Linked DNA regions of Bosea sp. 685. The protein of the gene in region 1 interacts with the protein of each later gene in a pairwise test. Links are inferred from orthologs where the notes say so. Each region holds a gene or a part of one and is shown on either strand. Other genes may lie near its edges.

What was found.
Region 2: the proteins of recR (region 1) and recO interact in binary tests that used the Escherichia coli proteins (3 or more experiments, as listed by UniProt). The link is inferred for Bosea sp. 685 from one-to-one orthologs.

Annotation. Positions count from the first base shown.
Region 1 is NZ_CP134779.1:6,184,795-6,200,397, forward strand. Bases 12,287-15,035 are described here. They hold recR (recombination mediator RecR), read left to right. Parts: upstream 12,287-13,232; coding sequence 13,233-13,838; downstream 13,839-15,035. Other genes in these bases: RMR04_RS30145 (DNA polymerase III subunit gamma/tau), read left to right, coding at 12,287-12,750; RMR04_RS30150 (YbaB/EbfC family nucleoid-associated protein), read left to right, coding at 12,803-13,123; RMR04_RS30165 (outer membrane protein), read right to left, coding at 14,821-15,035. Also shown: RMR04_RS30075 (O-succinylhomoserine sulfhydrylase), read right to left, coding at 1-794; RMR04_RS30080 (alpha-hydroxy acid oxidase), read left to right, coding at 1,011-2,156; RMR04_RS30085 (pyrimidine 5'-nucleotidase), read right to left, coding at 2,175-2,924; argB (acetylglutamate kinase), read right to left, coding at 3,104-4,000; RMR04_RS30095 (DUF423 domain-containing protein), read right to left, coding at 4,092-4,460; yihA (ribosome biogenesis GTP-binding protein YihA/YsxC), read right to left, coding at 4,622-5,287; RMR04_RS30105 (CatB-related O-acetyltransferase), read right to left, coding at 5,314-5,946; rnpA (ribonuclease P protein component), read right to left, coding at 8,054-8,482; rpmH (50S ribosomal protein L34), read right to left, coding at 8,538-8,672; RMR04_RS30125 (hypothetical protein), read right to left, coding at 8,907-9,116; RMR04_RS30130 (COG4280 domain-containing protein), read right to left, coding at 9,113-9,865; RMR04_RS30135 (Chromate resistance protein ChrB), read left to right, coding at 9,987-10,553; more of RMR04_RS30145, read left to right, coding at 10,897-12,286; more of RMR04_RS30165, read right to left, coding at 15,036-15,516. UniProt on the Escherichia coli protein: May play a role in DNA repair. It seems to be involved in an RecBC-independent recombinational process of DNA repair. It may act with RecF and RecO.
Region 2 is NZ_CP134779.1:3,410,383-3,425,975, reverse strand. Bases 1,573-4,311 are described here. They hold recO (DNA repair protein RecO), read left to right. Parts: upstream 1,573-2,447; coding sequence 2,448-3,176; downstream 3,177-4,311. Other genes in these bases: parC (DNA topoisomerase IV subunit A), read left to right, coding at 3,414-4,311; RMR04_RS17410 (SDR family oxidoreductase), read right to left, coding at 1,573-2,245. Also shown: RMR04_RS17420 (TetR/AcrR family transcriptional regulator), read right to left, coding at 1-536; RMR04_RS17415 (SDR family NAD(P)-dependent oxidoreductase), read left to right, coding at 677-1,471; more of RMR04_RS17410, read right to left, coding at 1,487-1,572; more of parC, read left to right, coding at 4,312-5,660; RMR04_RS17395 (outer membrane protein), read right to left, coding at 5,805-6,410; RMR04_RS17390 (DUF2336 domain-containing protein), read right to left, coding at 6,503-7,528; RMR04_RS17385 (PepSY-associated TM helix domain-containing protein), read right to left, coding at 7,695-9,047; RMR04_RS17380 (hypothetical protein), read right to left, coding at 9,083-9,457; RMR04_RS17375 (DUF2336 domain-containing protein), read right to left, coding at 9,817-10,896; RMR04_RS17370 (UxaA family hydrolase), read right to left, coding at 11,043-12,242; RMR04_RS17365 (UxaA family hydrolase), read right to left, coding at 12,239-12,589; RMR04_RS17360 (RraA family protein), read right to left, coding at 12,589-13,236; RMR04_RS17355 (arginyltransferase), read right to left, coding at 13,472-14,218; RMR04_RS17350 (TRAP transporter large permease subunit), read right to left, coding at 14,378-15,593. UniProt on the Escherichia coli protein: Involved in DNA repair and RecF pathway recombination.

The DNA.
Region 1 (15,603 bases):
CGCAGCGGCAAGGTCTCCAGCGCCTTCAGCATCACCCAGGCGTTGAAGGGTGACATCGCCGGGCCGGTCTGGCGCAGATAGGTCTGGATCTCGGTCTGGATGAGTTCCTCGGAAGCGAGCAGCAGCCCGCCGAGACAGCGTCCCTGGCCGTCGATATGCTTGGTGGCGGAATAGACCACGATGTCCGCGCCCAGCTCCAGCGGCCGCTGGAAGAGCGGCGTCGCGAAGACGTTGTCGACGATGAGCTTGGCGCCGACTTCCCTAGCGATCGCCGCCACCGCCGCGATGTCGATCACCTCCAGCGTCGGATTGGAGGGGCTCTCGAGGAAGAACACCTTGGTGTTGGGCCTGACCGCCTTGCGCCAGGCCTCGATGTCGGGCCCGTTCACCAGCGTCGAGGCGACGCCGTAACGCGGCAGATGCTCCTCGACGACATAGCGGCAGGAGCCAAACAGCGCCTGCGCGGCGACGACATGGTCGCCGGCGCGCACCAGCCCCATCACCGCCGCGGTGACCGCGGCCATGCCCGTCGCGGTGGCGCGGCAGGCCTCGGCGCCCTCGAACGCGGCCATGCGCTGCTCCAGCATGGTCACGGTCGGGTTGGAGAAGCGGGCATATTGGAAGCCCGGATCCTTGTTCAGGAAGCGCGCCTCGCATTGCTCGGCGCTGTCATAGACATGACCCTGCGTCAGGAACAGCGCCTCGGAGGTCTCGCCGAATTGCGAGCGCAAGGTGCCGGCATGGACCAGCCGTGTTTCGGGGTGCAGGCTCGCCCCCTTGTCTTGTCCGGTCATGATCACTGTCCTGTTCGTTATAACGGACGAAAGCGATAACAGATCAAAACTGGTCCGTAAAGACGAACGATCTGCCTCGCTAGAGCCGTTGTCGCAACGATTTTTCTCCAGAGGCATTCACCCGGCCGCCGCAGGCCGCCGGCTGGCCAAGCCTGGAAATCTCGGCCAAGGTCCTAACCTCTCCTCAGCAGACAATCCGACTTCGAGACACAAGCGATGCGCCTGGGCGACTGCCATAATTTCCATGATTTCCGGGCGATGGCGAAGCGGCGGCTGCCGGGGCCGATCTTCGATTATATCGACGGCGCAGCCGATGACGAGGTGACTCATCGCCGAAACAGCGAGAGCTTCGAACGCTGCGATCTGGTTCCCAACGTCCTGCGCGGCGTCGGGCAAGTCGATATGTCGGTCACCGTCATGGGCCAGAAGCTGGCGATGCCGGTCTATTGCTCGCCGACGGCGCTGCAACGCCTGTTCCATCATGAGGGCGAGCGCGCCGTCGCGGCGGCAGCGGCGAAATACGGCACCATGTTCGGCGTGTCCTCCCTGGGGACGACCAGCCTCGAGGAGCTGCGCAAGCGTCACGACACGCCGCAGGTCTACCAGTTCTACTTCCACAGGGATCGCGGCCTGAACCGCGCCATGATGCAGCGCGCCAGGGAGGCCGGCGTCGAGGTGATGATGCTGACCGTCGACAGCATCACCGGCGGCAACCGCGAGCGCGACCTGCGCACCGGCTTCTCGATTCCATTCAAGCTGACGCTTGCCGGCATGCTGCAGTTCGCGCTCAAGCCGGCCTGGGCCCTGAACTATCTGACGCATGAGCGCTTCAAGCTGCCGCAGCTCGACCAGCATGTCGACATGGGCGGGGGCGCCATGTCGATCAGCCGTTATTTCACCGAGATGCTCGACCCGACGATGAGCTGGGACGATGTCGCGGAGATGGTCAAGCTCTGGTCGGGGCAGTTCTGCCTGAAGGGCGTGATGTCGGTCGCCGACGCCAGGAGGGCCGTCGATATCGGCTGTACCGGCATCGTCCTCTCGAACCATGGCGGCCGCCAGCTCGACGGCTCGCGGGCGGCCTTCGACCAGCTCGCCGAGATCGTCGATGCGGTCGGGGACCGGATCGACGTGATCATGGATGGCGGCGTGCAGCGCGGCACGCATGTGCTGAAGGCGCTGTCGCTCGGCGCCAAGGCCGTCGGCCTCGGGCGTTATTATCTCTATCCGCTGGCCGCGGCAGGCCAGCCGGGCGTCGAGCGCGCGCTTGGCGCGATGCGCACCGAAATCGAGCGCGGGATGAAGCTGATGGGCTGCAGCAGCATCGACCAGCTGTCGCGCGAGAACCTGCGCTTCCGGTAGAGCCGGATCGCTCCGACTTCAGGCGCCTTGACCTGCCATGCCGCCCTCTCGCCCCAGCGGCGCCAGGAAGCGGGTCAGATCGTCCGTGACATAGTGCACATGCCCGGCCTCGATCGCGGCCTGCTCCCAGACCTCGCGGAAGGGGTCGGGCGTGCGCGGAATGATCAGCACGGTCTTCATGCCGAGCGCGCTGGGAACGACGAGGTTCTTCTCGATATCCTCGAACATCGCCGCCCGCCCGGGGTCGACCGCATGCTTGGCGAGGAAGTTCTCATAGGTCGCCCGCTCGGGCTTGGGCAGGAAGCCGGCCTGGACGATATCGAAGATGTCCTCGAAATGATGCAGGATGCCGAGCTTGCCGGCGACATTCTCGGCATGGCCGCGCGAGCCGTTGGTCAAGATCAGCTTGCGCCCGGGCAGGGCCGCGATCGCGTCTCCCAGCGCCGGGTCGGGATCGAGCAGGGTCAGGTCGATCTGGTGGGCGAAATCGAGGAAGTCGTCGGGATCGACGTCATGCTCCTCCATCAGCCCCTTCAGCGTCGTGCCGTAGCGCTCGTAATAATAGCGCCGCAGCGCATGCGACGACAGGCCATCGAGGCCGAAGAGTTCGAGCAGGAACAGCGTGATCCGCTCATTGACCTGCGGCCAGACCTTCGCCTCGTGCGAATACAGCGTGTTGTCGAGATCGAAGACCCAGTGATCGACATGGGCGAAGGCCTCCACGGGCAGCGGCGGCACGGAGGCGGGAGGTGAGGCGTGCGTGTTCATGGGGACTCGGAAATGTGGAGCGCCCAGCCTGACATGCAAGTCCTCTGCTAAGGTTTAAGCACGAGGCCGGCTCCACGCCGTCATTGCGAGCGCAGCGAAGCAATCCAGCTGGCTGCGCGCTGCGGCCCTGGATTGCTTCGTCGCCATGCTCCTCGCAATGACGGATGGAGAGGTGCGGATTACCGCCGGATGATCGTGCCCGAGCCGGTATCGGTGAAGAGCTCGATCAGCGCCGCATGCGGCACCTTGCCGTCGAGGATGACGACGGCCTCGACGCCTTTTTCCAGCGCGTAGATGCAGGTCTCGATCTTCGGGATCATGCCGCCCGAGATCGTGCCGTCGGCGATCAACCTGCGGCATTCCTCCACCGTCAGCTCCGGGATGAGCTCCTTGTCCTTGTTCAGGACGCCAGGCACGTCGGTCAAAAGCAGCAGGCGCTTGGCATTGAGCGCACCCGCGATCGCGCCCGCGAAGGTATCGGCGTTGACATTATAGGTCTGTCCGTCGGCCGCCGAGCAGACCGGTGCGAGCACGGGGATGAGTTCGGCCTTCAGCACGGCGTCGAGCACCGTAGTGTCAACCTTGTCGGGCTCGCCGACGAAGCCGAGATCGAGGATTTCCTCGATCTTCGAATCCGGATCGACGATGGTGCGCGTCACCTTGCGGGCGGTGACCATATTGCCGTCCTTGCCGCACAGCCCGATCGCCTTGCCGCCCTCGCGCGAGATGTAGCCGACGATCTCCTTGTTGACCGAACCGGCGAGCACCATCTCGACGATCTCGACCGTCGCCTGGTCGGTGACGCGCAGGCCCTGCTTGAATTCCGACTTGATGCCGAGCTTGGTCAGCATGCGCGCGATCTGCGGCCCGCCGCCATGGCAGACCACGGGCTTCACGCCCGACTGCTCCAGCAGCACGATGTCCTCGGCGAAATCCTCCGCCGTCGCGGCATCGCCCATGGCGTTTCCGCCATATTTGATCACCACGACCTCTTGGTCGTAGCGCTGCATATGCGGCAGTGCGACGACCAGGAGGTCGGCTGATTGCGACGGCGTCAGAAGGGCGGGGTTGATCATCGAGCAGGCTCCGCGAGCGCGCGCAAGACAGCCGCGCCGGTGCGCCTTCTAGAGCATCATGCCGAAAAGTGGAAACCGGTTTTCGGCGATCTCAGTTGCGTGGCGCAAGCGCTGCGGCCACAGCCAGCCCGAGCCAGCCACCGAGCATGAACCAGCCGCCGATCGGTGCGGCGCGCGGGAACAGGCCCTCGTTGAAAAAGCCCCGCCGCGTCAGGTCGGCAGCGAACAGGGCCGCACCCAGGATCAGCGCCGAGATCGCCAGCCGCGCCACGAAATCGGTCAGGAAACCGGCCTTGCGAGCTGCGGTCGCGCCGATCACGGCAGGGGCGTGGAAGAGCAGGATCTGCCCGGCAGTCTGGACATTGACCGTCCCGGTAATATGCGCGGCGGCCGCCAGCAAGGCGACGCCGGCAAACCCCATCAGGGCGGCGAGGGTGAGATGAATCTTCGCGGCGGTCATGGTGATTCTCCAACTGCCCTCGCAACAACCGCGTCGTCATCCTGGGCGCCCGGAGGGCGTCCCGGGATCCATCATAGGGCTATGCGGCGCCCCATGATGGATCCCGGAGCTGCGCCGCTTCGCGGCTTGTCCAGGATGACGGCTGAGTATGTGATGAACCTCTATTCCCGCTCCGCCAGCACGCGGCCCACGGCAGCACGCAATTCGGGGATGCCGAGACCGCTCTCGCTGGAGGTCAGCAGCACCTCGGGGAAGGCGGCCGGGCGGCGCTTGATCTCGTCATAGGTCGCCTCGATCATGAACTGCTGATCGGCCTTCTTGAGCGCGTCGCCCTTGGTCAGCACGACCTGGTAGGAGACGGCGGCCTTGTCGAGCGTCTCCAGCACCGCGCCGTCGACATCCTTGATGCCGTGCCGGGCGTCGATCAGCACATAGACGCGCATCAGGTTGGAGCGCCCGCGCAGATATTCATGGATCAGATTGGTCCAGGCCGCGACCTTGGCCCGGCCGACGGCGGCATAGCCATAGCCCGGCATGTCGACGATGGTCAGGCGCTCATCGGCGCCGACCTGGCGGAAGAAATTGAGCTGCTGGGTGCGCCCGGGCGTATGCGAGGTCCGCGCCAGCGCGTTGCGGCGGGTGACCGCGTTGATCAGGCTCGACTTGCCGACATTGGAGCGCCCGGCGAAGGCGATCTCCTGGCCAACCATCGGCGGCAGGTCGTCGACATGGGTCGAGGCCCAGACGAAGTCCCAGGGGCCTTCGAACAGCTTGCGCGCGCTTTCGATCTCGTCGTCGCCATAAGGCGTGGTCAGGCTCGTCGTCATCGTGCTTGTCTACTCATCGTCCTTGCCTACACGGCCGCGCGCAGCGCGTCGATGTCAGCCGAGGCGATGACGCCGATATTGCGCGCGATTCTCTCAGGCTCCCAGTCCCACCAGCGGATGGAAAGCAATTCGGCCACGATCTCGGGCGCAAAGCGCATCTTCACGACGCGTCCGGGATTGCCGACCACGACGGCATAGGGCGGCACGTCGCGCGCGACCTGCGCCCGCGTGCCGATGATGGCGCCGTCGCCGACCGTGACGCCGGGCATGATCACGGCCTCGCGGCCGATCCAGACATCGTTGCCGATACGCGTGTCGCCGCGAAAGCCGGTGTTTTCACGGGTATAGTCGGGCGCGTTCTCGAAGCCGAACATGCCGAAGGGAAAGGTCGAGAAGCCGCCCATCGGATGGTTGGCGCCGTTCATGATGAATTGCGCGGCTTGCGCGATGGCGACGAATTTGCCGATGATCAAGCGGTCGCCGATGAAGTCGAAATGATAGCGCACGCAGCGCGCAACGAAATGCTCGGGCCCGCGCGAGTCGTCGTAATAGCTGTAGTCGCCGACCTCGATCAGCGGATTGTCGACGATCGCCTTGAGGAAGGCCGTGCCCTTCCAGCCGGGAATGGGGTGGCGGGTCAGGGGATCGGGGAGGGTCATCACGGCCTCCTCGCCATCCCGTCGACCGCTGGTCGACCGGGATGACGGTATCTGGAGCGGCGGCTGGAGTGGTCGCCGCCTTACTTCTCGTTGCTGTTTGCCGGCTTCTCCGGCTCAGGCGTGGCGGCAGCGGGCTCCGACTTCTTGTTGTTGGCCGTCTTCGCCACGGCAGCCTTTGTCGATGCTTTGGAGCCGATGAGCTTGGTCGAGCCGGCCGCAGGCGGCGGTGCAGCTGGCGGTGTCGCCGGCTTCTTGCCGAACAGGCCCTTGATGTTGTCGAACAGCTCGATCTTGGCGCCGTTCTTTTTCATAATGTAGCCCTGCTGGCTCACCGAGAGCAGGTTGTTCCAGCTCCAGTAGATCACCAGGCCGGCCGGGAACGAGCCGAGCAGGAAGGTGAAGAACACCGGCATCCAGGTGAACATCATCTTCTGCACCGGGTCCGGCGGCTCCGGGTTCATCTTCATCTGGATGAACATCGTGATGCCCATGAAGATCGGCCAGGCGCCGATATGCAGGAAGGCCGGCGAGGCGAAGGGCAGGAGCCCGAACAGGTTGACGATCGAGGTCGGATCCGGCGCGGCCAGATCCTTGATCCAGCCGAAGAACGGCGCATGCCGCATCTCGATGGTGATGAACAGGATCTTGTAGAGCGCGAAGAACACCGGGATCTGCAGCAGCACCGGCCAGCAGCCGGCGATCGGGTTGATCTTCTGCGTCTTGTACAGCTCCATCAGCGCCTGCTGCTGCTTCATCTTGTCGTCCGCATAGCGCTCGCGGATCGCGACCATCTCCGGCTGCACGGCCTTCATCTTCGCCATCGAGGCGTAGGATTTGCTCGCGAGCGGGAAGAACAGGCCCTTCAGCAGCAGCGTGACGCCCAGGATCGCGATGCCGAAATTGCCGACATGCTTGTAGATCCAGTCCATCACGAAAAACATCGGCTTGGTGATGAAGTAGAACCAGCCCCAGTCGATCAGCAGTTCGAAGCGCTTGATGCCGAGGTTCTTCTCGTAGCCGTCGATCGCGGCGACTTCCTTGGCGCCGGCGAAGAGATGCGCCTGGCTCGCCGCGCTCGCGCCGGGCGCGACGGTGATGGCCTCGCCGAGAAAATCGGCCTGATAGGTGCGTTGCGACCCGGTCTGGACCGAGGAATAGCGACCTTCATATTTACGCGCCTGGTCGGGGGCGACTGCCGCGGCCCAGTACTTGTCGGTGATGCCGACGAAGCCGCCGACGGCGTCCTTCCAGACCTTGCCGTTGGCGCCGGGCGAGAGCAGCGGCTCCTTGTCGATCTTGTCGTAGGTGTATTCCTGCAGGCCCTGCTCGCCGAGATTACCGATCAGGCCCTCATGCAGGACGTAATAGCCCAGCGTCGCCGGCTTGCCCTGGCGCACGACCTGGCCATAGGGGAAGAGCGAGACGGGCGCGCCGCCCTTGTTCTCGACCTGATTGTTGATCGTGAACATGGCGTTGTCGTCGATGGTGATAACGCGCTTGAACAGCAGGCCCTGGCCATTGTCCCAAGACAGCGTCAGCGGCGTGCCGGAACGCAGCACCGACCCATCGGCGCTCCAGAGGGTCGAGGCGTTGGGCAGCGGCACGGCGGCGCCGGGCGCGGCCACCCAGCCGAAATCGGAATAATAGGCGTTGGGCCCGCCGAGCGGCGAGAGCAGGATGATGTTGGCGCTGTTGGGATCGACCGTCTCGCGATAGGCCTTGAGCGAGACGTCGTCGATGCGCGCGCCGGTGAGGGCGATCGAGCCGGCGATCTTGGCCGTCTCGATGCGGACGCGTGGGCTGCGGGCGAGCGCCTGCTCGCGGGTCTCGGAGGCCAGTGTCGCGGGGACGGCGCCCGGAGCGGCTGTGCCGGCAGGCTGGCCGGGCACGGTCGAGGGGGCAGGCGTCGTGGCGGGCGAGCCGGCGGGCGCGGATTGCGCCTGCTGGTTCTGCTGCGCGATCTGCTTCTGCTTCTCCATCTGCGGCACGCCGTAGAAGAACTGCCAGCCGAGCAGCACGACCACGGAGAGCGCGATCGCCAGAAGCAGGTTGCGGTTGTCTTCTTTCATCATGATCGGAAACAAATCTCGCTGACGCCCGACGGGGCTTAAGGTTTGGCCGGCGCGCTGCCGCTATCGGGCGCGCGTTGCTTGTCTTGCGGGGGCTTGCGGCCGGATCTGGCCGCATAGGGCTTGGCCGGCCGGGCGCGGTCGAGCGCGATCGAGAGATCGGCGACCAGGGCCTCGAAGCCGGCGCTCAGCGTTTCAGTGCGCGCGATGATCACGACATCGCAGGCCCGCCCGGCCTGGGCGCCGAGCGCGAGCGCCGCTGCGGCGCGCAGGCGGCGGCGGATGCGGTTGCGCTTGACGGCATTGCCGACCTTGCGCGAGGCGGTCAGCCCAAGGCGCAGGCCGTCGCGGCCCGCCTCCTCGGCGGCGTCGCGCACCTGCACCGTGAGGACCGACGAACGAAAACGGCGGCCGTGTTCGGCCGCCGCCAGGAATTGCTTGCGTTGGGTCAGACGGGCGAGGCGCATGGCGATTGGCCAGTCTTCCAGACAAGAAGGCGCGCGAGGCTCACGCGCCGGCAGCTCAGGCCGAAAGCTTCTTGCGGCCGTGGGCGCGGCGGGCTGCGATGACCTTGCGGCCGCCGACAGTCGCCATGCGAGCGCGGTAGCCGTGGCGGCGCTTGCGAACCAGCTTGCTGGGTTGATAAGTTCTCTTCACGATCCGTCTCCGGGGCCTTGTCAGCCCGGCGGTCGCGGCTTCCCTCGGGAAGCGTGACCATGCGAGCTTGTCATGCAAAAGGTTCTGCGCCGCCTACAAGGCTGCGCAAGTGGCGGGCTTATGGCGGATGGCTCCGCCCAAGTCAATGCTGAATGCCCGGCCGAATGCCCGGTTTGGGCGCGCCGGCCTGCGACCCTTCGTCCTTGGCGATGGGCTGGGCGATGGGCTGGGCGATCATTTCCTCGCAGCGCCTTGCCTGACGCTGGCCGCGAGGACGCCAAGGCAGCCGAGCGTCAACAGGGCTTCCACCAGCAGGGGCTGGCCGGGGAGGCCGAAGGCGGCGAGCGCGCAAAGGCCGACGACGGCAAGGATGGACAAGGCGAGGCGCTCGTCATCGACGAACAGACCGGTGATCTCGCGCGCGATCAGGCGAAGGGCGTTCATCGGGCGATCTCCGGGGCGGTCTGGCGGATCAGGGCGGCAAGGCCTAGGCCGACGCCAAGGAAGATGGCGGCAAGGCCCAGGATGGCGAGATCGTGCCCAGGCCAGGCCGCGCCGAGCCCCTCGCCCGTCCAGTAGACGCCGAAGGCGGAGAGCATCACGCCGACGCCGAATTTGAGCGTGTTCTCGGGCACGCGCGCCAGCGGCTTGTGAACGATGGCGCCGAGGATGAGCACGAGCAGGCAGGCGGCAAGCGCCCCCAGGCTCGCCGGCCAGATCAAGTCGCGCCCGGCCCCGACGGCGATGACCACGAACACGACCTCGATGCCCTCGAGCATCACGGCCTTGAAGGCGGTGAGGCCGGCCATCCAGTCGAGATGCCTGGCCTCGCGCTCGCGCGCTCTCGCGGCGTTGAGCGCATTCGTCTCCTTCGCAAAGGCTGCGAGCTCGTCATGCAGCGGGATGAAGCCGGCGGAACGCAGGATCGCCTTGCGCAGCCAGCGCAATCCGAACAGCAGCAGCAGGACGCCGATGAAGAGCTGCAACGCTTGCAGCGGAATACTGCCGAGCACGGGACCGAGGACCAGCACCAGCAGCGCGAGCGCGGCGAGCGCGCATGCGGTTCCGGTCAGGGCCGGCTTCCAGCCGCGCACGGTTCCCACCGCAAGCACGATGGTGAAGGCCTCGACCACCTCGACGAGCGAGGCGAGGAAGGCGGCGGATATGGCGGGGGCAGCTGTCGTCCAGGTCATCGGCTGGGGCTCGCTTGCAGGGGCGGCTGGCCGAAGGGAAGGAAGCCTGTCACAATGGCTCTCGCCCAGCGGTCGGTTTGATCGCTTGTAAATGTAACGGCCGTAACATTCAAGAGGTTCCATGGCGTCGCTGGAGTGGCTTTTGCTGACCTATAAGATCCCGGCCGAGCCGGCCCGCAAGCGCGTCTCGGTCTGGCGCAAGCTCAAGGGCATGGGTGCGGTCTATCTGCAGGGCGGCGTCTGCCTGCTGCCGAAGACGGACGACCATCTGCGGCGTCTGAAGGTGGTCGAGAACGAGATCGCCGAGGCCGAGGGCGAGGCGCTGCTGCTGGCGACGGTCGGACTCGACCAGAAGCAGGAGGAGAAGATCATCGGGCGCTTCAATGCCGACCGCGACGACGAGTACAAGGAGTTCGTCGAGAAATGCGTGGCCTTCGAGGCCGAGATCGCGGAGGAGACCCGCGTCTCGCATTTCACCTTCGCCGAGCTCGAGGAGAACGAGCAGGAACTGATGAAGTTCAAGAACTGGATCGAGAAGATCCGCAAGCTCGATTTCTACAAGGCCCCGCGCGCCGATGAGGCGGCTGAGCGCCTCGCCCGCTCCGAGGCCATCCTCGACGCCTACGCCCATAACGTCTTCGCGGCGCAGGAAGAGAACCGGCCCTCCGAGCCGCCCAGGTCGGCTTGAACCGGGGAGTCCGCTTGAACCGGGAACAACGACAGGCAGGCTTGCACACAGGGCAGGCTTGCGCTCGGGCGCGACATCCCCGATATAGCGCCCGGGAGGTTGGCGAGGGACGTCTCACTCGCCAACCGGGTCAGGTCCGGAAGGAAGCAGCCCTAACGAGACCGAACGGGTCTTCGTCCAGCCTCCCACCTCATGCGTATGATCGGCATGCGGCCTGGCGGCGCGATTGCGCCATCTGCGACGCCCTTCAGGCCATTCGCGACAAGACCAGGCCTTGACCGTCACCAGGCCTTGACCGTCACTAAGCGTTGACCGTCGCCTCGCGATTGGCGAAAGCAGTCTGATGACCGACGAGACCGACGCCGCCTCCACAGACGAACCCGGCTTTGCCGGCTTCGAACCGGCGCCCGCCGCGGCTGCGCCGACGCCGTACCGCGTGCTGGCCCGCAAATACCGCCCCGCCCATTTCGGCGACCTGATCGGCCAGGACGCGATGGTGCGCACGCTCACCAACGCCTTCAGCGCCGGCCGCATTCCCCAGGCCTGGATGCTGACCGGCGTGCGCGGCGTCGGCAAGACCACGACCGCCCGCATCCTGGCGCGCGCGTTGAACTATCAGACCGAGGATGGCGGCGGCGCGCCCACGACCGACCTCGCCCGTTTCGGTATCCACTGCAAGGACATCATCGAGGGCCGGCATATCGACGTGATGGAGATCGACGCCGCCTCCAATAACGGCGTCGACAATGTCCGCCAGATCAACGACGCGGTGCGCTACGCGCCGGTCTCGGCCCGCTACAAGGTCTATATCATCGACGAGGTGCACATGCTCTCGGCCGGTGCCTTCAACGCCTTCCTGAAGACGCTGGAGGAGCCGCCGCCGCATGCGCGCTTCATCTTCGCGACGACCGAGATCCGCAAGGTTCCGGTGACCGTGCTGTCGCGCTGCCAGCGCTTCGACCTGCGCCGCGTCGACGCGAGCCTGCTGGTGTCGCATCTCTCGGGCATCTGCAAGGCCGAGAGCGTCGAGGCCGAGGACGAGGCGCTGGCGGCCATTGCGCGCGCGGCCGAGGGCTCGGTGCGCGATTCGCTCTCGATTCTCGATCAGGCCATCGCCCATGCGGCGGGCACGATCATGCTCGACGATGTCCGCTCCATGCTCGGCCTCGCCGACCGGGCTCGCATCATCGACCTGTTCGAGGTGGTGATGAAGGGCGACATCGCCGCCGCGCTCGGCGAACTTCGGGCGCAATATGACGCTGGCGCCGATCCGGTCGTGGTGCTGACCGATCTCGCCGAATTCACCCATCTGGTGACGCGCCTCAAGCTCGTGCCCGAGGCGCTGAAGGACAACACGCTGAACCAGGCCGAGCGCCTGCGCGGCGGCGATTTCGCCCAGCGCCTGTCGATCCGCGTGCTGGCACGGACCTGGCAATTGCTGCTCAAGGGCATCACCGAGGTAAAGCAGGCCGACAGGCCGGTCATGGCGGCCGAGATGGTGCTGGTGCGCCTCGCCCATGCCGCCGATCTGCCGACGCCCGACGAGGCCCTGAAGATGCTGCGCGACGGCTCCGGAGCCATGTCCGGCGGCAATGGCGCGCCCTCCTCCGCGCCGCGCCCGCCCTCGGGCGGCGGCAATACGGCGCTGGCCGCGCGGCCGGTGCTCGCCAGCGCCAACCCGATGCCGGCTCCCATGGCTGCCCCGCGCGCCATGGCCCAGCCGCTCGTGCAGGTGGCTTCGCTGGAGGATGTCGTCGCGCTTGCCTCGCAGCATCGCGACATCACGCTCAAGATCGCGCTCGAGCGCGATGTCCGCCCGGTGCGCTTCGAGCCCGGCCGGATCGAGTTCTCCGTGACCTCGGGCGCATCGCGCACGCTTGCCACCGACCTCTCGCGCAAGCTGAAGGAATGGACCGGCCAGACCTGGATGGTGGCGGTCGTCACCGCCGAGGGCGGCGCGACCCTGCGCGAGCAGGCCGAGTCCGAGAAGGACCGGCGCGAGAGCGACGCGGCCTCGCATCCGGCGGTCAGGGCGGTGCTCGAGCGCTTTCCGGGCGCGCGCATCGTCGATGTCCGCGATCCGCGCGCCGCGGCCTCAGAGGCGCCTGCCGCGGCGTCCTCCGAGGATGATTATCTGCCCGAGGCCGAGCCGCTCTTCGACGATAGCGAGCCGGATTTCGACGGCATCGATTTCTGATTTTCCGATATCCGGTTTCCAAAAGCAGTCAGGGACTACGGGAGAAGCGACCATGCGCGATATGATGGGCCTGATGAAGCAGGCGCAGGAAATGCAGCAGAAGATGGCCAATGTTCAGGCCGAGCTCGACACCATCGAAGTCGAGGGTGCCGCCGGCGGCGGCATGGTCAGCGTCACCATGACGGCCAAGGGCGCGGTCAAGGCTGTGAAGATCGACCCGGCTTTGATGCTCGCCGATGAGCGCGAGATCCTGGAAGACCTGATCGTCGCCGCCTGCAGCGATGCGCGCGGCCGCTCCGAGCGGGTCATGCAGGAGCGCATGGCCGAGATCACCAAGGGCCTGCCGATCCCGCCCGGCATGAAGCTGTTTTGAGGCTCCGCCGTCATGCTCGGGCTTGACCCGAGCATCTTGTGCAGGAATGCCTCTGGATGAAGAGTTGGTCGGCTCAGGGCCGACCATGACGCGAGCCTCAAGGCCCCACATGTCCCGCGCCATCGCCGGCCCCGAGATCGAACGCCTGATCCAGCTCCTGGCCAAATTGCCGGGGCTCGGGCCGCGTTCGGCCCGGCGCGCTGCGCTGCACCTCGTCAAGAAGCGCGAGCAATTGCTCGGCCCGCTCTCGGAAGCCATGGCGGTTGCCCGCGAGCGTATCGTCGTCTGCTCGAACTGCGGCAATATCGATACGAGCGACCCCTGCTCGCTCTGCCGCGATACGCGCCGCGACGACGGGCAGATCGTGGTGGTCGCCGACATCGCCGATCTCTGGGCGCTGGAGCGCTCGGGCGCGGTCCAGGGGCGTTATCACGTGCTGGGCGGGATTCTGTCGGCGCTGGACGGCGTCAGGCCCGAGCATCTGACGCTCGAGGCGTTGGTGGCGCGCGCCTCCGATCCCGCGGTCAAGGAAATCATCCTGGCGCTCAACGCCACGGTCGACGGCCAGACCACGGCGCATTTCGTCACCGACCTTCTGGCGCATCTGCCGGTCAAGGTGACCAAGCTCGCCCATGGCGTGCCGGTCGGCGGCGAGCTCGACTATCTCGACGACGGCACACTCGCCGCCGCGATTAGGCAGCGTACGGGTTTCTAGGGCTTGTGGGGATTCATCGAGAATTGATGACGGCAGCAGAGAGGTAGATCATTGCTGAGAAGCTTTGGTCGGTTTTGTCGGCGCGCATGGCGACGCGCTTGAACTCCTTGAGCTTGCAAAAGAAGTTTTCGATGAGATGGCGCCATTTGTAGAGTTCGCGGTCGAGCGGCAGCGGCTTGGTGCGGCGCGGGTGCTGCGAGATGACAACCTTGGCGCCGCGCTTATTGAGATCGGCGACGATGACGTTGCTGTCGAACGCCTTGTCGGCGATCAGGCCGCCAAAATCGATACCCTCGATCAGTGGCTCGACGCCCACCGTATCGAAGCGATGGCCAGGCAGGAGTTGGAAGCGCACAAGGTTGCCGAGCGCATCGGTGAGCGCGAGGATCTTGGTGGTCATGCCGCCTTTGGAGCGGCCGATGGCCTGGCTTTGAGTCCCCCTTTTGCGCCCTGTCCGTGGCGGTGGACCTTCACGATCGTGGCGTCGACCATGGCATATTCCATATCGGGCTCTTCCGAGCAGGCGTCGAAGAGGCGTTTGAAGACATCGGCGGCGCGCCAGTCGCGGAACCGTCGAAACGCCGTGCTCCAATTCCCAAAATGGGCCGGCAGATCACGCCACGGACTGCCCGTGCGCGCGATCCACAGCACCGCCTCGACGAAACGCCGGTTATCACCTCCGCTACGCCCAGGATCAGTCGGCTTACCCAGGCAATGCGGTTCCATCTTCGCCCATTGGGCGTCCGTCAAAACAGAGCGATCCATCCAAAGCTTGAATCACATGCAAACCGTCTTGTGAATCCCCACGAGCCCTAGAGCGCTTCTGGCCCGTTTCCATCGTCATTGCGAGCGAAGCGAAGCAATCCAGGAGTGCGCCTGAAGCTGGATTGCTTCGCCGAGCCTGTACTTGGGCTTGCCGAAGGCAAGACCCGGGTGCTCGCAATGACGGGGACTGGCGCGCAGAACCGCCGCCAGCATCCGCTCAGAATTTGTAGGCGAGGCTCGCCCGCACGGTATGCGTCTTCGCCTCCTGCTCGCCGGCGAGGCCCAGCGCGGTGTTCCGGGCAGTGGGGTCGAACTTGCCGTAATCGGTGTAGCGGTATTCCGCTCCCAGGATCAGATTGTTGGTCAAGGCGTAGTTGACGCCGCCGCCGAGCGTCCAGCCGGCCCTGGAAACCTGCGTGCTCCCACCGAGGCCGGAGGCGGGATCGTAGGATCTGAGATTGAATTCGGTGAAGGCCGCGCCGCCCGTGCCGTAGATCATCACGGTGTCGAAGGCATAGCCGATGCGGCCGCGCAGCGAGGCCTGCCAGTCGCGCTGGCTGCGTCCGAGGCTGAAGCTGCCACGCTCCTGCAAGGCTTCGAGATCGCCTTCGAGGCCAAGCACGATCGAGTCGAACTGGACATTCAGGCCGGCCTGCCCGCCGCCGAGTGCGCTTCCGGGCGTGCTGCGGAAGGCGCCGGCATAGCCCAGCCCAGTGGCGGAGAGCTGCCTGATCCTATCCGAACCCCAGGAGTAACCGCCTTGCGCGCCGAGATAGAAGCCGGTCCAGGAGTAGAAGCTCGGCAAGGCCGGCGCGGGCGGCAATTGCTTGCCCGAGGATAGATCGGCGGCCATGGCGCCACCGCCAGTCAGGACCAGCAGGGCGGCCAGCGCGGTTCTCAGCGGCGTTCTCATCACGATCTCAACTCTCAAACGACATCTGGGACTCAAGGCTCTGGCGCCGCGCCTTGCAGCGCGGCCCATCGGGAGCATCCGAGCCCT
Region 2 (15,593 bases), 2.8 Mb from region 1 along the record:
TCCAGCGTCGCTGAGAGCAATTCGTCTGAAAGCGCGGGGTCGTCGACCGTCCGCGCCAGGATCACCGCGCCAACCATCGCCGACCAGCGCGCCATGGCGGCTCGGCGCCGCTCCTGCGCGGTTTCGCCCGGTGCCGTCGTCGAGAACCGGTCTATCTGCTTTCGTACGGCCTCGGTCATGACCTGGCGCGTCTCGTCGTTGCAGCGCGCGGCCTCGGTGCCCAGCGCGCCGAACATGCAGCCGCTGCCGCGATCATCGCGATGTGCCGCGCTCAGATAGGACCGTGCGAACTCCGCGAACTCCATCTCCGCGAAGCGGTCGTTTTCCGGCGCCGGCAGCAGGACATGCGCGAAGGCCTTGGCGATCAGGTCGTCCTTGGATTCGAAGTGGTTGTAGAAGGCGCCATGCGTCAGCTCGGCGGCCTTCATCACCTCCGCGACGGTGACCGCTTCGAAGCCGCGCTCGCGAAACAGCCGCGCGGCCGCATCGAGAATCCTGCGCCTGTTCTCCACCAGCTTGTCGCGGCTGATCTTCATGTCCGGTCCTCCTCGTCGCTTGACACCATAGCTGATGGCGATCATCAAAACTCAATAATGATGATGATCATCATTGAAATGAGATTGGAGGCGACCCACATCAAGGCTCGTCTTCGCAGCCAGGCCCAGGAGCCACGCTCATGTCCGACCATCGTCCAACCGCCCTCATCACCGGCGCCTCGACCGGCATCGGTGCCGTCTATGCCGACCGGCTCGCTCGCCGCGGCCACGCTCTCGTCCTGGTGGCGCGCGACAAGGATCGGCTCAGTGCTCTGGCCACCCGCCTCAGGGCTGAGACCGGCGTCGAGATCGATGTCGTGCCGGCCGACCTGACCGATGCCGAACAGCTGCGGGCGGTCGAGGCGCGGTTGCGCGAGGACGCGTCCATCGGCCTTTTGGTCAACAATGCCGGCGCGGCCGGCCAAGGCAGTTTCGAGCAGGCCGACCCTGACAGGTTCGAAGGGTTGATCCGCCTTAACGTCACAGCCGTGACGCGCCTGACGGCGGCCGTGATCCCTGGCATGCTTGCGCGTGGCGGCGGCGCCATCATCAACATCGCCTCGGTCGTCGGCCTCGCTCCCGAGATGCCGCTTGGCGTCTATGGTGCGACGAAAGCCTTCGTCATCGCCATGTCGCAGGCGCTGACGGCCGAACTCGGCCAGCGCGGCATCTATGTGCAGGCGGTGTTGCCGGCTGCGACGCGCACGGAAATCTGGGAGCGTTCAGGCCGCGACGTCAACCAGCTCTCGGGCGTGATGAATGTGGACGATCTCGTCGATGCCGCCCTGATCGGCTTCGATCGGCGCGAGACGATCACGATTCCGCCGCTTCCCGATGTCGAGCAGTGGAATGCCTATGACGCGGCGCGCCGCGCCATGATCCCGAACTTTCCAAACGCCCACCCGGCGGAGCGCTATGCGGCCGGAGCGCGCTGAGGGGGCGGCCAAGCCTCAATGCGCGAAGAAGTGCATGCCGCCATCGACGGGGATGACGGCGCCGGTGATGTAGCGCGCCTGCGGCGAGGCCAGGAAGGCCACGAGATGCCCGATATCCTCGGGCTCGCCGAAATAGCCGGCCGGGATGTTGCGGGCGATGAAGGCCTGGCGGCCTTCCTCCGTGGGGTGCAGCTTGTTGAGGATTTGCTCGCTGTTGATCCGGCCGGGCGGGATCGTGTTGATGGTGACGCCCTCGGCGGCGACATCGCAGGACAGCCCCTTCGCCCAGAGATGCAGCGCGGCCTTGGCCGCGCTCGCCGCGTTCAGGCTGCGCGGCTCCATCGAGCCGCTGATATTGACGATCCGGCCCCATTTCCTCGCCCGCATCGCCGGCAGCACGGCCTCGGTCAAGCGGCGCGCGGCAGTGAAGTTGAGGGCGAAGGCCTCGTCCCAGGCGGCATCAGCGGCATCGGTCGAGATCGGCCTCGAGCCCCCGGCGCTGTTGACCAGGATGTCGATCCGGCCGAGTGCTGCCGTCGCCTCGCTGGCGATGCGGGCGACATCGCCGGCATCCGTGATGTCGCCGAGCACGATCGCCGGAGGCCGCCCGCCGGCAGCCGTGATCTCCTGCATGAGTCTTTCCAGAAGCTCGCCACGCCGCGCCGTGACAGTGACATGGGCGCCTTCCCCGGCGAGCACGCGGGCGATGCCGGCGCCGATGCCCGAGCTTGCCCCGGTGACGAGAGCGGTTCGTGAAGCGAGATCGAGATCCATGGCCGGTCCTCAGGCTTGTGACGGCTCTCATCCAAAGAGTGAGAGCATCCGCAATGCCTGAGGTGCCGACGTCGGGCAATTGGCCGGGCATGCGTCGCGGCGATGGTGTCGAGCGCGAGGCGCAAGGTGCAGGCTCCAGTCATGGCCAGGGCTGCCTACGGAAATGCTGGAAACTCTCGCGCATCCTGCTCTAACTGCGCCGATGGAATGGACCGACGAAGGCACGATCATCGGGCAGCGCCAGCATGGCGAAAGCTCCGTGATCCTGGAGGTGATGACGCTCGCGCATGGCCGCCATCTCGGCCTCGTGCGCGGCGGCCGCTCGTCGAAGGTGCAGGCCTCGCTCCAGCCCGGCAACGCCGTCTCGCTGACCTGGCGGGCGCGGCTTGACGAACATCTCGGCGAGTACAAGGTCGAACTGCTGAAATCACATGCGGCGCGCTTGATCGAGGCGCCGGTCGCGCTCTATGGGCTGGCGACGGTCGCGGCGCTGCTGCGCCTGCTGCCGGAGCGCGATCCCCATCCGGCGCTGCATGAGGGGCTTGCCGTCCTGATCCAGCATCTCGACGAACCACGCCTGGCGCCGGCGCTGGTGGTGCGTTTCGAGGTGGCGATGTTGTCGGAGCTGGGCTTCGGCCTCGATCTCACCCGCTGCGCGGTGACGGGGGCGATGGATGATCTCAGCCATGTCTCGCCGAAATCCGGCAAGGCGGTCAGCAGCCGTGCGGCCGAGCCCTATCGCGATCGCCTGCTCGCGCTTCCAGCCTTCCTCTGGGAGGGGCAGGGCGCTCGCGCGCCGACTGCGGCCGACATCGCGGCGGGCTTCGCGCTGACCGGCTTCTTCCTGCGCCGCCATCTCTACGAGCCGCGTGGCCTGACTGAGCCGGCCGAGCGGGCGCGACTGGTCGAGCTGGCGACGAAAATCCACTGATTTTTCCGTGTTTGCGGGCTTGTCCGCTTGGCGAAAGCTATACGCAGCCGGCATCGTCATGCGAAGTGATTCGCGCCGTTTCCCTCAGCCCTCATCCTGAGGAGCACTCCGCAGGAGTGCGTCTCGAAGGATGCTCCAGCCAGCGCCTTCTGGAACATCCTTCGAGACGCCGCTTGCGCGGCTTCTCAGGATGAGGGCTGTGGAGTGGATCGCACTGAGAGTTGGTAAGGTATTCCCATGGGCAAGCCTGTCGAGCCGCCGCCGGAGGACGAATCCGAGCGCATCGATCTGAAGACGGCGCTGGAAGAGCGCTATCTCGCCTATGCGCTCTCCACCATCACGCAGCGCGCCCTGCCGGATGTGCGCGACGGCCTGAAGCCGGTCCATCGCCGCATCCTGCACGCCATGCGGCTGCTCCGGCTCGACCCCGGCCAGGTCCACAAGAAATGCGCCCGCATCGTCGGCGACGTCATCGGTAAGTTCCACCCGCATGGCGACCAGTCGGTCTATGACGCGCTGGTGCGCCTCGCCCAGGATTTCGCCCAGCGCTACCCGCTCGTCGATGGGCAGGGCAATTTCGGCAATATCGACGGCGATAACGCCGCCGCCTATCGCTACACCGAAGCGCGCATGACCGAGGTCGCGCGCCTCCTGCTCGACGGTATCGAGGAGGACGCGGTCGACTTCCGCGAGACTTACAACGGGGAGGACGAGGAGCCCATCGTCCTCCCCGCCGCCTTCCCGAACCTGCTCGCCAATGGTTCGCAAGGCATCGCGGTCGGCATGGCGACCTCGATCCCGCCGCATAACGCCGCCGAACTCTGCGACGCGGCGCTCTATCTGATCCAGCACCCGGACACGACCTCCGAGCAGTTGATGACCTTCGTGCAGGGGCCTGATTTTCCCACTGGCGGCATCATCGTCGAGACCCGGGCCTCGATGGCCGAGACTTATCGCACCGGGCGCGGCGCCTTCCGCACCCGGGCGCGCTGGGTCAAGGAGGATCTGGAGCGCGGCGCCTGGCAAGTCGTCGTCACCGAGATCCCCTACATGGTCCAGAAGGGCCGGCTGATCGAGAAGATCGCCGAGCTGCTCAACGACAAGAAGCTGCCATTGGTCGCGGATCTGCGCGACGAGTCGGCCGAGGACATCCGCGTCGTCATCGAGCCGCGCGCCCGCAATGTCGATCCCAATCTGATGATGGAATCGCTCTTCCGGCTCTCGGAGCTGGAGGCGCGCATCTCGATGAACATGAACGTGCTGACCGGCGGCCTGGTGCCGCGCGTGCTCGGCCTCAACGAGACCCTGCGCGCCTGGCTCGACCATCGCCGCGAGGTGCTGCTGCGCCGCTCGCGCTTCCGGCTCGGCCAGATCGACAAGCGGCTGGAGATCCTGCGCGGCCTCCTGATCGTCTATCTCGACCTCGATCGCGTCATCAAGATCATCCGCGAGGAGGATGAGCCCAAGGTCGAGCTGATGCGCTTCTTCGAGCTCTCCGAGCTCCAGGCCAACGCGATTCTCGACACCCGGCTGCGTTCGCTGCGCAAGCTGGAGGAGATGCAGCTCAAGACCGAGCTCGACGAATTGACCAAGGAGAAGGGCCAGATCGAGGAGCTGCTGGGATCGGAGCCGGTCCAGTGGAAGCTCATCCAGCACGATATCCGCGAGGTGAAGAAGCTCTTCGGCCCCGAGACCGCGATCGGAAAGCGCCGCACCTCCTTCGCCGACATGCCCGACACGACCGATGTCGACCTGACCCAGGCCATGGTCGAGCGCGAGCCGGTGACGGTGGTGATCTCGAAGAAGGGCTGGATCCGGGCGCTGAAGGGCCATGTCCAGGATCAGTCGACGCTGACCTTCAAGGGTGATGACGGGCTGAAGACGGCGTTCTTCACGGAGACGACGGCCAAGCTCCTGGTGCTGACCTCAAACGGCAAGGTCTTCACGCTGGAGGCTTCCAAGCTTCCTGGCGGGCGCGGCTTCGGCGATCCGATTCGCCTGATGATCGAGCTGGAGGAGACCGCCGAGATCGTCTCGGCCTTCCCGTATCGGCCGGGGTTGAAGCTCCTGATGGTGACGACGGATGGGCGCGGCTTCATCGCCTCGACCGACGATGTCGTGGCCAACACCCGCAAGGGCCGCCAGGTGCTCAACGTCGAGACGCCGGTGTCCGCCCTGCTCGCCGTGCCGGCGGAGGGTGACCACGTCGCGATCATCGGCGAGAACCGCAAGCTCAACTGCTTCCCGATTTCGGAAGTGGCCGAGATGGCGCGCGGCAAGGGCGTGCGCCTGCAGCGCTACAAGGATGGCGGCGTTTCCGACGCCAAGGTCTTCAAGCTGGCGGACGGCTTGACCTGGCGCGACACCTCGGGCCGGACCTGGACGGTAGCGCAGAGCGAGCTGATGGAATGGCTCGGCCACCGCGGCGAATCCGGCCGCCTGCCACCGAAAGGCTTCGCCAAGAACAACAAGTTCGGGGGGTAGGCCACTCCGTCATTCTCGGGCTTGACCCGAGAATCTCTTGCCGGGGATTCTCGGGTCAAGCCCGAGAATGACGCCTTCGCTCAAGGACTTGCCTGCTGTTCTTGATTCAAATCCCAAGCGACCTGAATCAGATTGGCAGCCGCTTCAGCGGATCGCCTGTCCGACGACGCCGACTTCGAGTCCGAGCGTCAGATTGTTCGTCACCGCCCATTCGGCACCGACATAGGCCTCGGGCCTGACCGCGATATCCGAGCGCGAGAACGGGGCCGACCAGGGCGAGCCTCCGAAGCGCAGCGTCTCGTTGGCTGCCGACATGCCGACCTTGGTGTAGAGCAGGACATCGGGCGTCGCGAGCACGCCGGCCTTGATCTGGAAGGCACCGGCGAAGTCGCGGGTATAGGCGACATTGCCGAAGCTCGGCGTGCCGTAGCCGCCGATCGCGGGCATGTATTGCAGCGCGCCGACGATGCCATAGACGAAATTTCCGTCGCGACGCATCGTCCCGGCCTCGAGCCCGAAGGTCGGGCCGGCCGAGGTGCCGAGCCGCTTCGAGCTCGTCACCTGGAAACCGCTGGAGATGCGGGCATAGTTGCCCTCCCACTTCACGCCGCCGGGCGCGAGCGTCGGCTCCGACCAGGCGAAGGAGGGCAGGGCGTCGAAAGTGTTGAAGGGCAGGAAGACCTGCGCCTGAGCGCTCGCCGCGCTCAAGGCGACCGCGCATAACGCGCCGGAGAGAAGCGAACATCTCACGTCGAAGGTATCCTCGCGGCCAACCGTGGAACGTCTACCAGAAAGGGCGGCGATTGTCGCGGTTTTGTGGCGGGTCGCCTGCCGGCTGCGGCTCAGGCCAGCTTCAGCTTGAGCTTGAGGAAGCGCAGCGTGCGCTCCGCCGTCGCTGAATCGAGCTTCATATAGCTCTTCAGATCGTCTTCGGCGGCCTTCCTGGCGAAGATCAGGCGTAGTGCGCGCAAGGTCAGGATCGCCTCAAAAGCGGGGGCGCCGAGATTCAGGGCGCGGCACAGCACGGCGATGCCGCTGACGTCGCGCTGCATCAGGATTCGCAGGGATTGCTCGATGCTGATCTCGCCGGCCTGCGCGAAGATCTGCGCCAGGTGATAGGCGCGGTCCTCTTCGGCGAGCATGGTGACGACATCGTCGAGCGCACGCTTGCCGGCGGCGAGATCGACCAGCAGCAGCTTCACTTCCAGCCGGTGCTGGCGCGCCTGCCGCGCGAGCGTCACGGCCTCGTCATTGGGCTTCGACCAGAGCCCGTTCTCGTCGCTGAGCTCCTCGACGATGCGCATCACGCGGTCGGCCCGGCTCGGGCTCAGATTGGAGCGCGTCGAGAGGGCAAGGCCGATTCCGGCATCGCTGCCGCCGCGCTCGATCAGCCGCTCGAAGCCCTTGTCGGAGAGATTGGCGCCTTCATTGCCGCTGACGGTTTCGAGCACGACCCGGTCGCCACGCTCGACCAGGATGTCGGTGACGCTCTCGGACAGCCGGCTGCGTTCGGCGATGGCGGCGAGATGGCGCTGCGACTGGCTGACGGCGATGGCGGCGAGATCGGCGTCGGTCAGCACCGGCGAAAGCTTCAGCACGAGGCGCGCGACCTCGCTGTCGGGGTCGCCGGCCAGCGAGGTCGCGACCTCGCGCGGCAGGCTCTCCAATTCCGCGACCTGCTCGGCATAGTCCTTGCGGCCGTCGTTTTCGAGGCGGGGCAGCGCGTGCAGCGCGATCTTGCCGTAATGCTCCTTGGCGAGTTCGCTGGGCTCGTCGTCGGTCAAGAACAGGTCCGTGACGGCGTTCAGCAGTTGCCGGCGCGAATCCGACGACATGTCGGCCGGCATCTGGGTCAGGAAACGCAGCATCGAGCCCTCAGGGTGATTGACGTGCTGGTAAAATGCCGCGCCAGCACTTGCTTTACTCTTAAGCCGACCGCGCGTTTCCCGAGCATCGCTGCGGAATCGATGAGTTTTTCGTGCGATTTGCGGGCTCATCTCGCGAAAAGATCGCGAGATGAGCTATTTTACAACCTTAAGTTGGTGATTTTCTCGAAAGCAGGCGATCGAGGGTCAGCATCACGATCAGCGACGCGCCGACAAGCGGGAAGATCAGGCCGCCGACCGCCAGGATGGCGAAGACGCCATAGAGCGTTCCCGGGCGGGCCGGCAATGGCGGCACGCCGAGGCGCCCGGCCGGGCGGCGCTTCCACCACATCACGCCGGCCGAGACCGACAGCAGGATGATGGCTACGCAGGCGGCGAGCATCAGGAGCTGGTTCGCCAACCCGAATTCCTGGCCCATATGGACGTTGATGCCCCATTCCAATGTTTTGCCGAAGGGGCCGTAATCGGCGTAGCCCATATCGATCAACGGCTCGCCGCTATACTGGTCGAGATGGACCACGCGCTGGCGCGACAGGTCGTTGGGGTAAACCGAGCCGGTATAGACGCCCTTGGGGCCTGAGGGCAGGTTCGCGGCATATCCGGGCGCGAGGCCGAGTGCATCGAAGCGCGCAATGGCGGCGTCGAGGCCGATCGCCTGCCCGGGATTTGTGCCCGATTCCGGCATCTTTGCCTGTTCGAGCGACCAGGCGGTCGGGCCATGCTGATGCAGGTGATCGTCCGACATCGGCACCGCGACGCGCACGCCGGCCGGATAGCCGAAATTGTTGCCATTGGCCCATTCATTGACCTTGGCGCCCCAGAGCACGGACCAGGGCATGCCTGACAGCGCCAGGAACAGGATGAAGACTCCGGCGAAGATGCCAGTCACGGCATGGAGATCGCGCCAGAACACGCGCTGGCGCGGTTGTCCCCGCACCGTGACCACGCCGCCGCCACCTTTGCGCGGCCACCACAGATAGATGCCGGTCGCGACCAGCAGGATCGACCAGCCGCCGACGATCTCGATCACACCATTCGCGACCGGCCCGAAATAGGCCAGGCTGTGCAGCTGCCGCACCACCCACATCACCGTCCCCCGGTCACTGAGCATGCCGAGAACGCGGGCGTCGTATGGGTCGACATAGGCGACCTGTCGCGCTCCCGTGGCATCGCGGATCGTCACTTCGGCTGAGGCGCGGTCGGTTTCAGGCGGGACATATTTCACCGCTCGCCCTGGGGCCGCTGCGAGCGCGCTGGCGACGATCTTGCTCGGTTTGCGCGGCGCCTCCGCGCGCCGCTCGACCTGCTTCAGATCGCGATGGATCAGCCTGTCGAGATCCTGGTGGAACAGGTAGAGCCCCCCGGTCACCGCGAGCAGGATGAGGAAGGGAAGCGTCATCAGCCCGGCATAGAAATGCCAGCGCCAGACGGCGCGATAGAAGGATGCGGCGCGGTCGGCGGCGCGCATGGGCGCGGCCTCCGCCGTGGAAACGGTGGTCATGGAAAGGGTCCTGAGCTGGAGAAGAACGGGCGGGTTCAGCTCAGGACGGGTGGGGCGCGTGCGCCCAGGGGGTAGAGGAGCGCTGCGCGCAACGGCGCGCTCTGGCAGCGCTCTGCCGCCTCCACCGCGGCGAAGCGGTTGCTGCGTGCGGGCAGGGCGATGGCATCGGGCGCAGGCAGTGCGCCCGCGATCGAGGCGCAGCCCATGACGCAGCAATCGGGCGTTGGAGCCGGGTTGCCGGGGATGTCCTGCGTGACCGTGACGCCCGGCGTGCAAAGAACATGCGTCAGCGTGTTGGCGGGCGAGGCGGCAAGACCCGTCCCGATCGCATAGAGCACGCCTTGCAGGATGAGCGCATAGGCCAGGACCAGCGCAACCGCGCCGCGTCCCAGCCTGATCCTGTCGATCATCCCGCCCATATCCACCGGCTAAGGCGGGTCATCCGTTTGGTCAATCGCCAATCCGGGCGACAGCCTGCGCGATGAGACAGGCGCTTGAACGAACCTTAGAGGTTGCTATGGACTATGGGGATGATTTGACGCTGGCGATTTTGCGCGAATGCCAGAAGTTCGAGGACGCAAACCTTTCGGTTTGCTACGAAGAACGACGCCGCAGTCGCGCAAAAGCGCCGCGCCCTACGGGTGAGGTGAAAACGGCGGAGCTGCAGCGTCGCATCGCTTGCCGATACCAACGGTATCGTCTGCGCAATGCTCCTCCCATCTCCGGCGTTTTGACCTCATCAAATCGCCCCCATAGTCCATAGCAACCTCTAGGGCCGGCGCCGGGTATCGGTTTGAAGCTCGATCGTCTTGCCCGGCGCGTCCCCCGAGAGCTTGGCCTTCATGCGGGTGAAGCGCATGCCGCGCTCGGCCGCGGCCGAATCGATCTGGGCGTAGTGACGCAGATCATCCTCGATGCGCTTATTGGCGAACATCAACCGTCTCGCCCGCAGGGCCAGGATCGCCGCAAAGGCGGGATAGCCGACATCCAGCGCGCGGCAGGCCAAGGCAATGCCGTTGGTGTCCCGGCGCAACAGGGTTCGAAGCGCATGCTCGACCGCGATCTCGGCCTCCCGAGCGATGACCTGGGCGAGATGATAGGCGCGATCTTCCTCTGCGAGCATGAGCAGAACGTCGTCCAGCAGGCGTGTCTTCGCCGCCAGATCCGTCAGAAGGCCGGTCACCTCGAGCCGCTGCTGGCGAGCCTGCTGGGCGATGGCGCCGGCCTCGTCCTTCGCATCGGCATTGCCGCCGTCTTCACCGCCGAGCTCGGCAAGGATGCGCATCACGCGCTCGGCTCGCTCCTCGGTGAGATCCGAGCGGACTGCGACCGTCCGGTGGATCTCCCGCTCCTCGCGGCCGCGCTCCAGCAGGTGGTCGAAGCCGTTGTCGGAGAATTGCGCGCCCTCATTGCCGCCGACCGTCTTCAGCACGCCATTATCGCCACGCTCGACCAGGATATCGGTCACCTTTTCCGACAAGCGCGCACGTTCGGCGATCGCGGTGAGATGCTCCTGCGATTGGTTCAGGGCGATGGCGGCGAGGTCGCGATCGGTCAGGACTGGCGAAAGCCGCAGGACGAGGCGCGCAACCTCGCTGTCGGGATCGCCGGCCAGGGCATTGGCGACGCTGCGTGGCAGGTTCGGTTCCGCCGCAACCTCGTCCGCATAGGTCTGGCGTGCTCGCCGGTTGATGTGCCCCAGCGACGAGAGCGCGATCTCGCCATAGTGATATTTCGACGTCACCGTCGGGTCAGGATCGTAGAAAAACAGCTTCGTGACCACGTGGAGCAGGCGACGGCGCGACTCCGCCGAGGTCTCGCTAGCAAGTTTGTACAAGGAGTCCAGCATGACGCCCCCAAGCCGTTACCAGAGCATGCCAAGCTTGCGCGAAGCTTGCCTCATTGTGGCTCAAGGCGCCCACCGCGCAACAATTGCCCCATATTGGCGTGAACAAAACCTGTCGGGGTGGTGGTCCATCCCGCTGGCGGGCGCTGTCAGCCGGTCGGCAGGCAGGACGGGCCCAATGGCTCGAAGCTCTTATAGGTCAGGATGAATTCCTGATGCCCGAGTTCCTCGGACTTGGTCCGCGCGCCCTGGCCCAATGAGACCACGAGATCGCGGATTTCCGTGCCGACCTGATCGAGCCCGGCGCGTCCCTCGAGAATGCGGCCGGCATCGACATCCATGTCGTCTTGCATGCGCCGATAGGTCTCGGGATTGGCGCAGATCTTCACGACGGGCGAAATCGCCGAGCCGACGACCGAGCCGCGTCCCGTCACGAACAGCACGCAATGCGCGCCGCAGGCGATCAGCTCCGCGATCTCGGCATTGTCGTTGATGTTGGGGAAGCCGAAGCGCACCTCGCCATCGGGCACGACATCGAGCAGGTAGAGTCCGCCGCGCGGCGGGATGTCGCCGGGCTTGAGCAGGCCGGAAATGGCGGATACCCCCGACTTGGCATAGGCGCCCATCGATTTCTCCTCGATGGTCGAGAGCCCACCCTCGGCATTGCCGGCGGCGAAGGAGCCATAGCCCAGCGTCGCGTAATAGCGCGCCGCCTTGGCGACGGACTGCTCCAGGATCCGGCCGAGCTCGGGCGTGATCGCGCGCGCCGCCATGATGTGCTCGCAGCCGATCAATTCGCCGGTTTCCTCAAAAATGCAGGCAGCGCCCTCGGTGATGAGCTGATCGAAGGCGCGCCCCGCAGCCGGGTTTCCGGTAATGCCGGAGGTGCCGTCGGAGCCGCCGCAAACCGTGCCGATAATGAGCTCGGACACCGCCATCGGCACCGTTTCCTGCTGGTCGAGCACGGTGCGCTGCGCCTCGACCCAGGCGCGCCCCTCTTTGATCGAGGCGCGGGTGCCGCCGGTGCCCTGGATGATGATCGTCTTCACCGGCCGGCCCGAGGCCGCGACGACGCGCTCCAGCGCATATTTGTTGAAGCTCTCGCAGCCGAGCGAGACCATCAGCACCGCCCCGACATTGGGGTGGGTGCAGAGCCGCTCCATCATCTTTTCGGCATAGGCATTGGGATAGCAGCCGGGAAAGCCGATGACATGGACGTCGTTCTCGCGCCAGGGCAGGGCGATCTCACGGGCGACATGGTGGGCGCATTCGACGAGATAGGCGACCGCGACGGTGTTGCGGATGCCCTTGCGCCCGTCTGAGCGCAGATAGCCGGCAAGCTCGGTCATGCGTTCATCCCCGTCTTGTGTTCGTCTTCCTTGCGCTCGTCTTCCAGATGGTAGGTCGGCGTGTAGTCGCTCTTCATGTTCTGGACATGGACATGGCAACCCGCGGCGATCGCGACCGTTGCGACGCCGATCGGCGCGCCATATTTCAGGATCTTCTCGCCGGGCGCGATCGCCTGCCGCGCGATCTTGTGGGCGAGCGGGATGTCGCGGTCGAGGGCTGCCTTGCCTGCGCCGGTCTCGATCGCCTCGCCGGCGGGCAGCCGCATCCGCGCGACGAAGACGTTGTCGCGCGGGTCGAGCAGGATCAGGCGCGGATCGTGCAGGTTCTTGCTGATCTGGATCTGCATCAGAATTTGCCGAACTGCAGATAAGCGGCTTGCGGGTCGGTGCCGGCCAGGATTGCGGTGCGGACCTTGTTCTCGGTCGAGATCGCGGCTTCGGACTTGTCCAGAACCTCCTCGATCACCTCGATGGGAATCCGCACCACGCCGTCGCGGTCGCCGAGGATGTAGTCGCCCGGCCGGATCCAGACGGTGCCGATCTTGATCGGTTCGTCGATCGTCTTGGGCAGCCAGAATCCGACGATGTCGCGCGGCGTATAGGCCTTGAAATAGGCCTGGAAGCCCATCTCGATCATGAATTCGGTGTCGCGCGAGAGGCCGTCGATGACGCAGCCGCGCACGCCCTTGTTCTTCAGCGTCTCGGCCGAGAGTTCGCCCATCAGCGCAACCTCCTCGGTGTTGGGCTGGCAGACCCAGACATGGCCGGGCCTGGCGGCCGAGAGCAGGCCGGTCCAGCCGAGCAGGGTCTCATGCGCGTCGAACTCGCCGGTCTTGCCTTCGACAGTGAAGGCGGGGCCCGCCAGCTTGGTTCCGGGCAGGAGCGGGCGCAGCTCCGGCGGCAAGGTGAAATCGGTCAGTCCCATGGCGCGCATCACGTCATGGATGATGCCGGTGTAGCAGCGCTCGAGCCGCAGGGTCAGGTCTTCGCTCATAATTCCTCCGCGCTGGTCTCTGCATGCGACGAATGTGTCGCCCGGACCGGTTGGCGTCAGAGTGCGGGCAGGGCAGGGCTGCCGCAAGCGCGTTTTTCGCGCGGCGCGAATGCGTTTCAATCGGTTTAGCTAGGGCAAAGCGCTTTCGAGCGAAGTGGATGCCGGTTCGCGTGAAGAAAGCGCGTTAAAGCAAAGAGCAGGAGCAATTTCCGATCCGGTTGGATCGGAAATTGCTCTAGTCGACACGTTCCCAGCCCAAGGGAGACAGGCGTTCCTGGGGCAGGAAACGGGCCTTGTAGGCCATCTTGGGCGAGCCCTCGACCCAATAGCCGAGATAGACATAGGGAAGGCCGAGCTTGCGGGCGCGCTCGATATGATCGAGCACCATGAAGGTGCCGAGCGAACGCGCCTCCAGATTGGGGTCGAACACCGAATAGACCATCGAGAGCCCGTCGCTCAGCGTGTCGGTCAGCGCCATCGCGAAGAGATCGCCCTGGCCGCGACCGGTGAAGCCGCTATCGGGACCGCGCCGACGGTACTCGATCAGCGATGTCTCGACATGGCTGTCCTCGACCATCATCGCGAAATCGAGCGCCGACATCGTCGCCATGCCGCCCTCGGGGTGGCGTTCGTCGAGATAGGAGCGGAACAGCGAATAGTGCTCGGAGCGCGGCTGCGGCGGCAGCACCTGGCCGATCAGGTCGCTGTTGCGCGACACCACCTTGCGGAAGCCGCGCGACGGCCGGAAGTCGTCGACGCAGACCCGCACCGAGACGCAGGCCCGGCAGGTCTCGCAGGCCGGGCGATAGGCGATGCTCTGCGAGCGCCGAAAGCCGCCTTGGCTCAGCACGTCGTTGAGGTCGCGCGCACGCGCGCCCACGAGATGCGTGAACACCTTGCGCTCTTCGCGCCCCGGCAAATAGGGGCACGTGGTTGGCGACGTCAGGTAAAATTGCGGGGCATCCCGCAACGGGCGCGTCACGTCTCGAACCTTCGAACCTGCTGCTGATGACCGCGAAGTCTAGATCATGTTCCTGCTTGGTGGAAATGGCAACGTCACGCGAACGGCGATGGCTGGGCCCAAGCCTTTTGGCCAAGCCTTTCGACCAAGCCTTTCGACCAAGCTGCGGAGCGTTTCAACTCAAAGCTTGGGCGGGCCCAGATCCGGCATCTCGAGCGGCGGCGGCATCATCTGCTGGAAGCGCTGCTGGATATCGGCCTCCGAAGCGGTCGGCTGCGCGGCGATAGCCTGGCTGGCCCCGCCCGGATGCGTCAGCGCGGGCCAGGCGATGACGGCCGCGACGAGCAACATCTGCGCGACCAGGAAGGGCGCGAGGCTTTTCGCTATCGCTCCGAGCGGCGCGCGGGCGCTGGCGGCGCTGCGCGTCATCATCAGCGCATAGCCGAGCGGCGGCAGCAGAAAGCTCGTCTGCAGCACGAGCAGGGTCAAGACCGCGACCCAGACGGCGTCGTCGGCCCGCATCAGCATCGGCGGCATGATGATCGGGATCAGTACGAAGATGATCTCGAAGGCGTCGAGCACGAAGGCGGCGAGCGCGATGATGCCAAGCCCGAGCAGCACGATTCCGAGCGTCCCACCCGGGGCGGCGCTCATCCAGGAGGCGATCAGCTTGTCGCTGCCGAGGATGCGGAAGACGAGCGTGAAGGTCGTGGCGGCGATCAGCAGGGCGAGCAGCGCGCCCGTCATGGCGATGGTGTCGTCGAGCGCGCCGCGCAGGCGCGCGCCGTCCAGCCCGCCGCCGAGCCAGCCGGCAAGGCAGAGCCCGACCGCGCCCATCGCCGCTGCCTCGACCGCGTAGAAGGCGCCGCTGGCGACGCCGGCGAGCAGCGTCGCGATGAAGCAGAGCGTCGCGCCTGCGGTGATCCAGTCGCGCAGGCTCAGGCGCTCGCGCAGCGTGCTCGTGCCCCGCGTCCGCAGGCTGCGAACCGTCGCGATGACGAGGCAGGCGGCGAGGAACAGCGCGGCCGGCAGCATCGCGCCGCGGAACACGTCCTGCGTGTTGACGATCCGCGCGATGCGGCCCGTGCTGTTCAGCGCGATGGTGTGGGCGGTCATCATCGCGTCGCCGAGCAGGATGAGCACAAGCGAGGGCGGCACCAGCACGCCCAGCGTGCTTGCCACCGCGATCAGCGCGATCCGGTCCGCCGGCCTGACATGGCGGCGCGTCAGCCCCGGCTCGACCGAGCGGGTGAGCGCGATCGCATTCGCGCTGACCGAGCCGTTCATCGGCCCCAGCACGGCGCCAAGCATGAGCGCTGCCGCCGGGGCGCCGCTGGGCCGGCCGCCCGACAGGCCGAGGCCCGCGCGAAACAGCGTGTCGGTCAGCGGCAGTCGG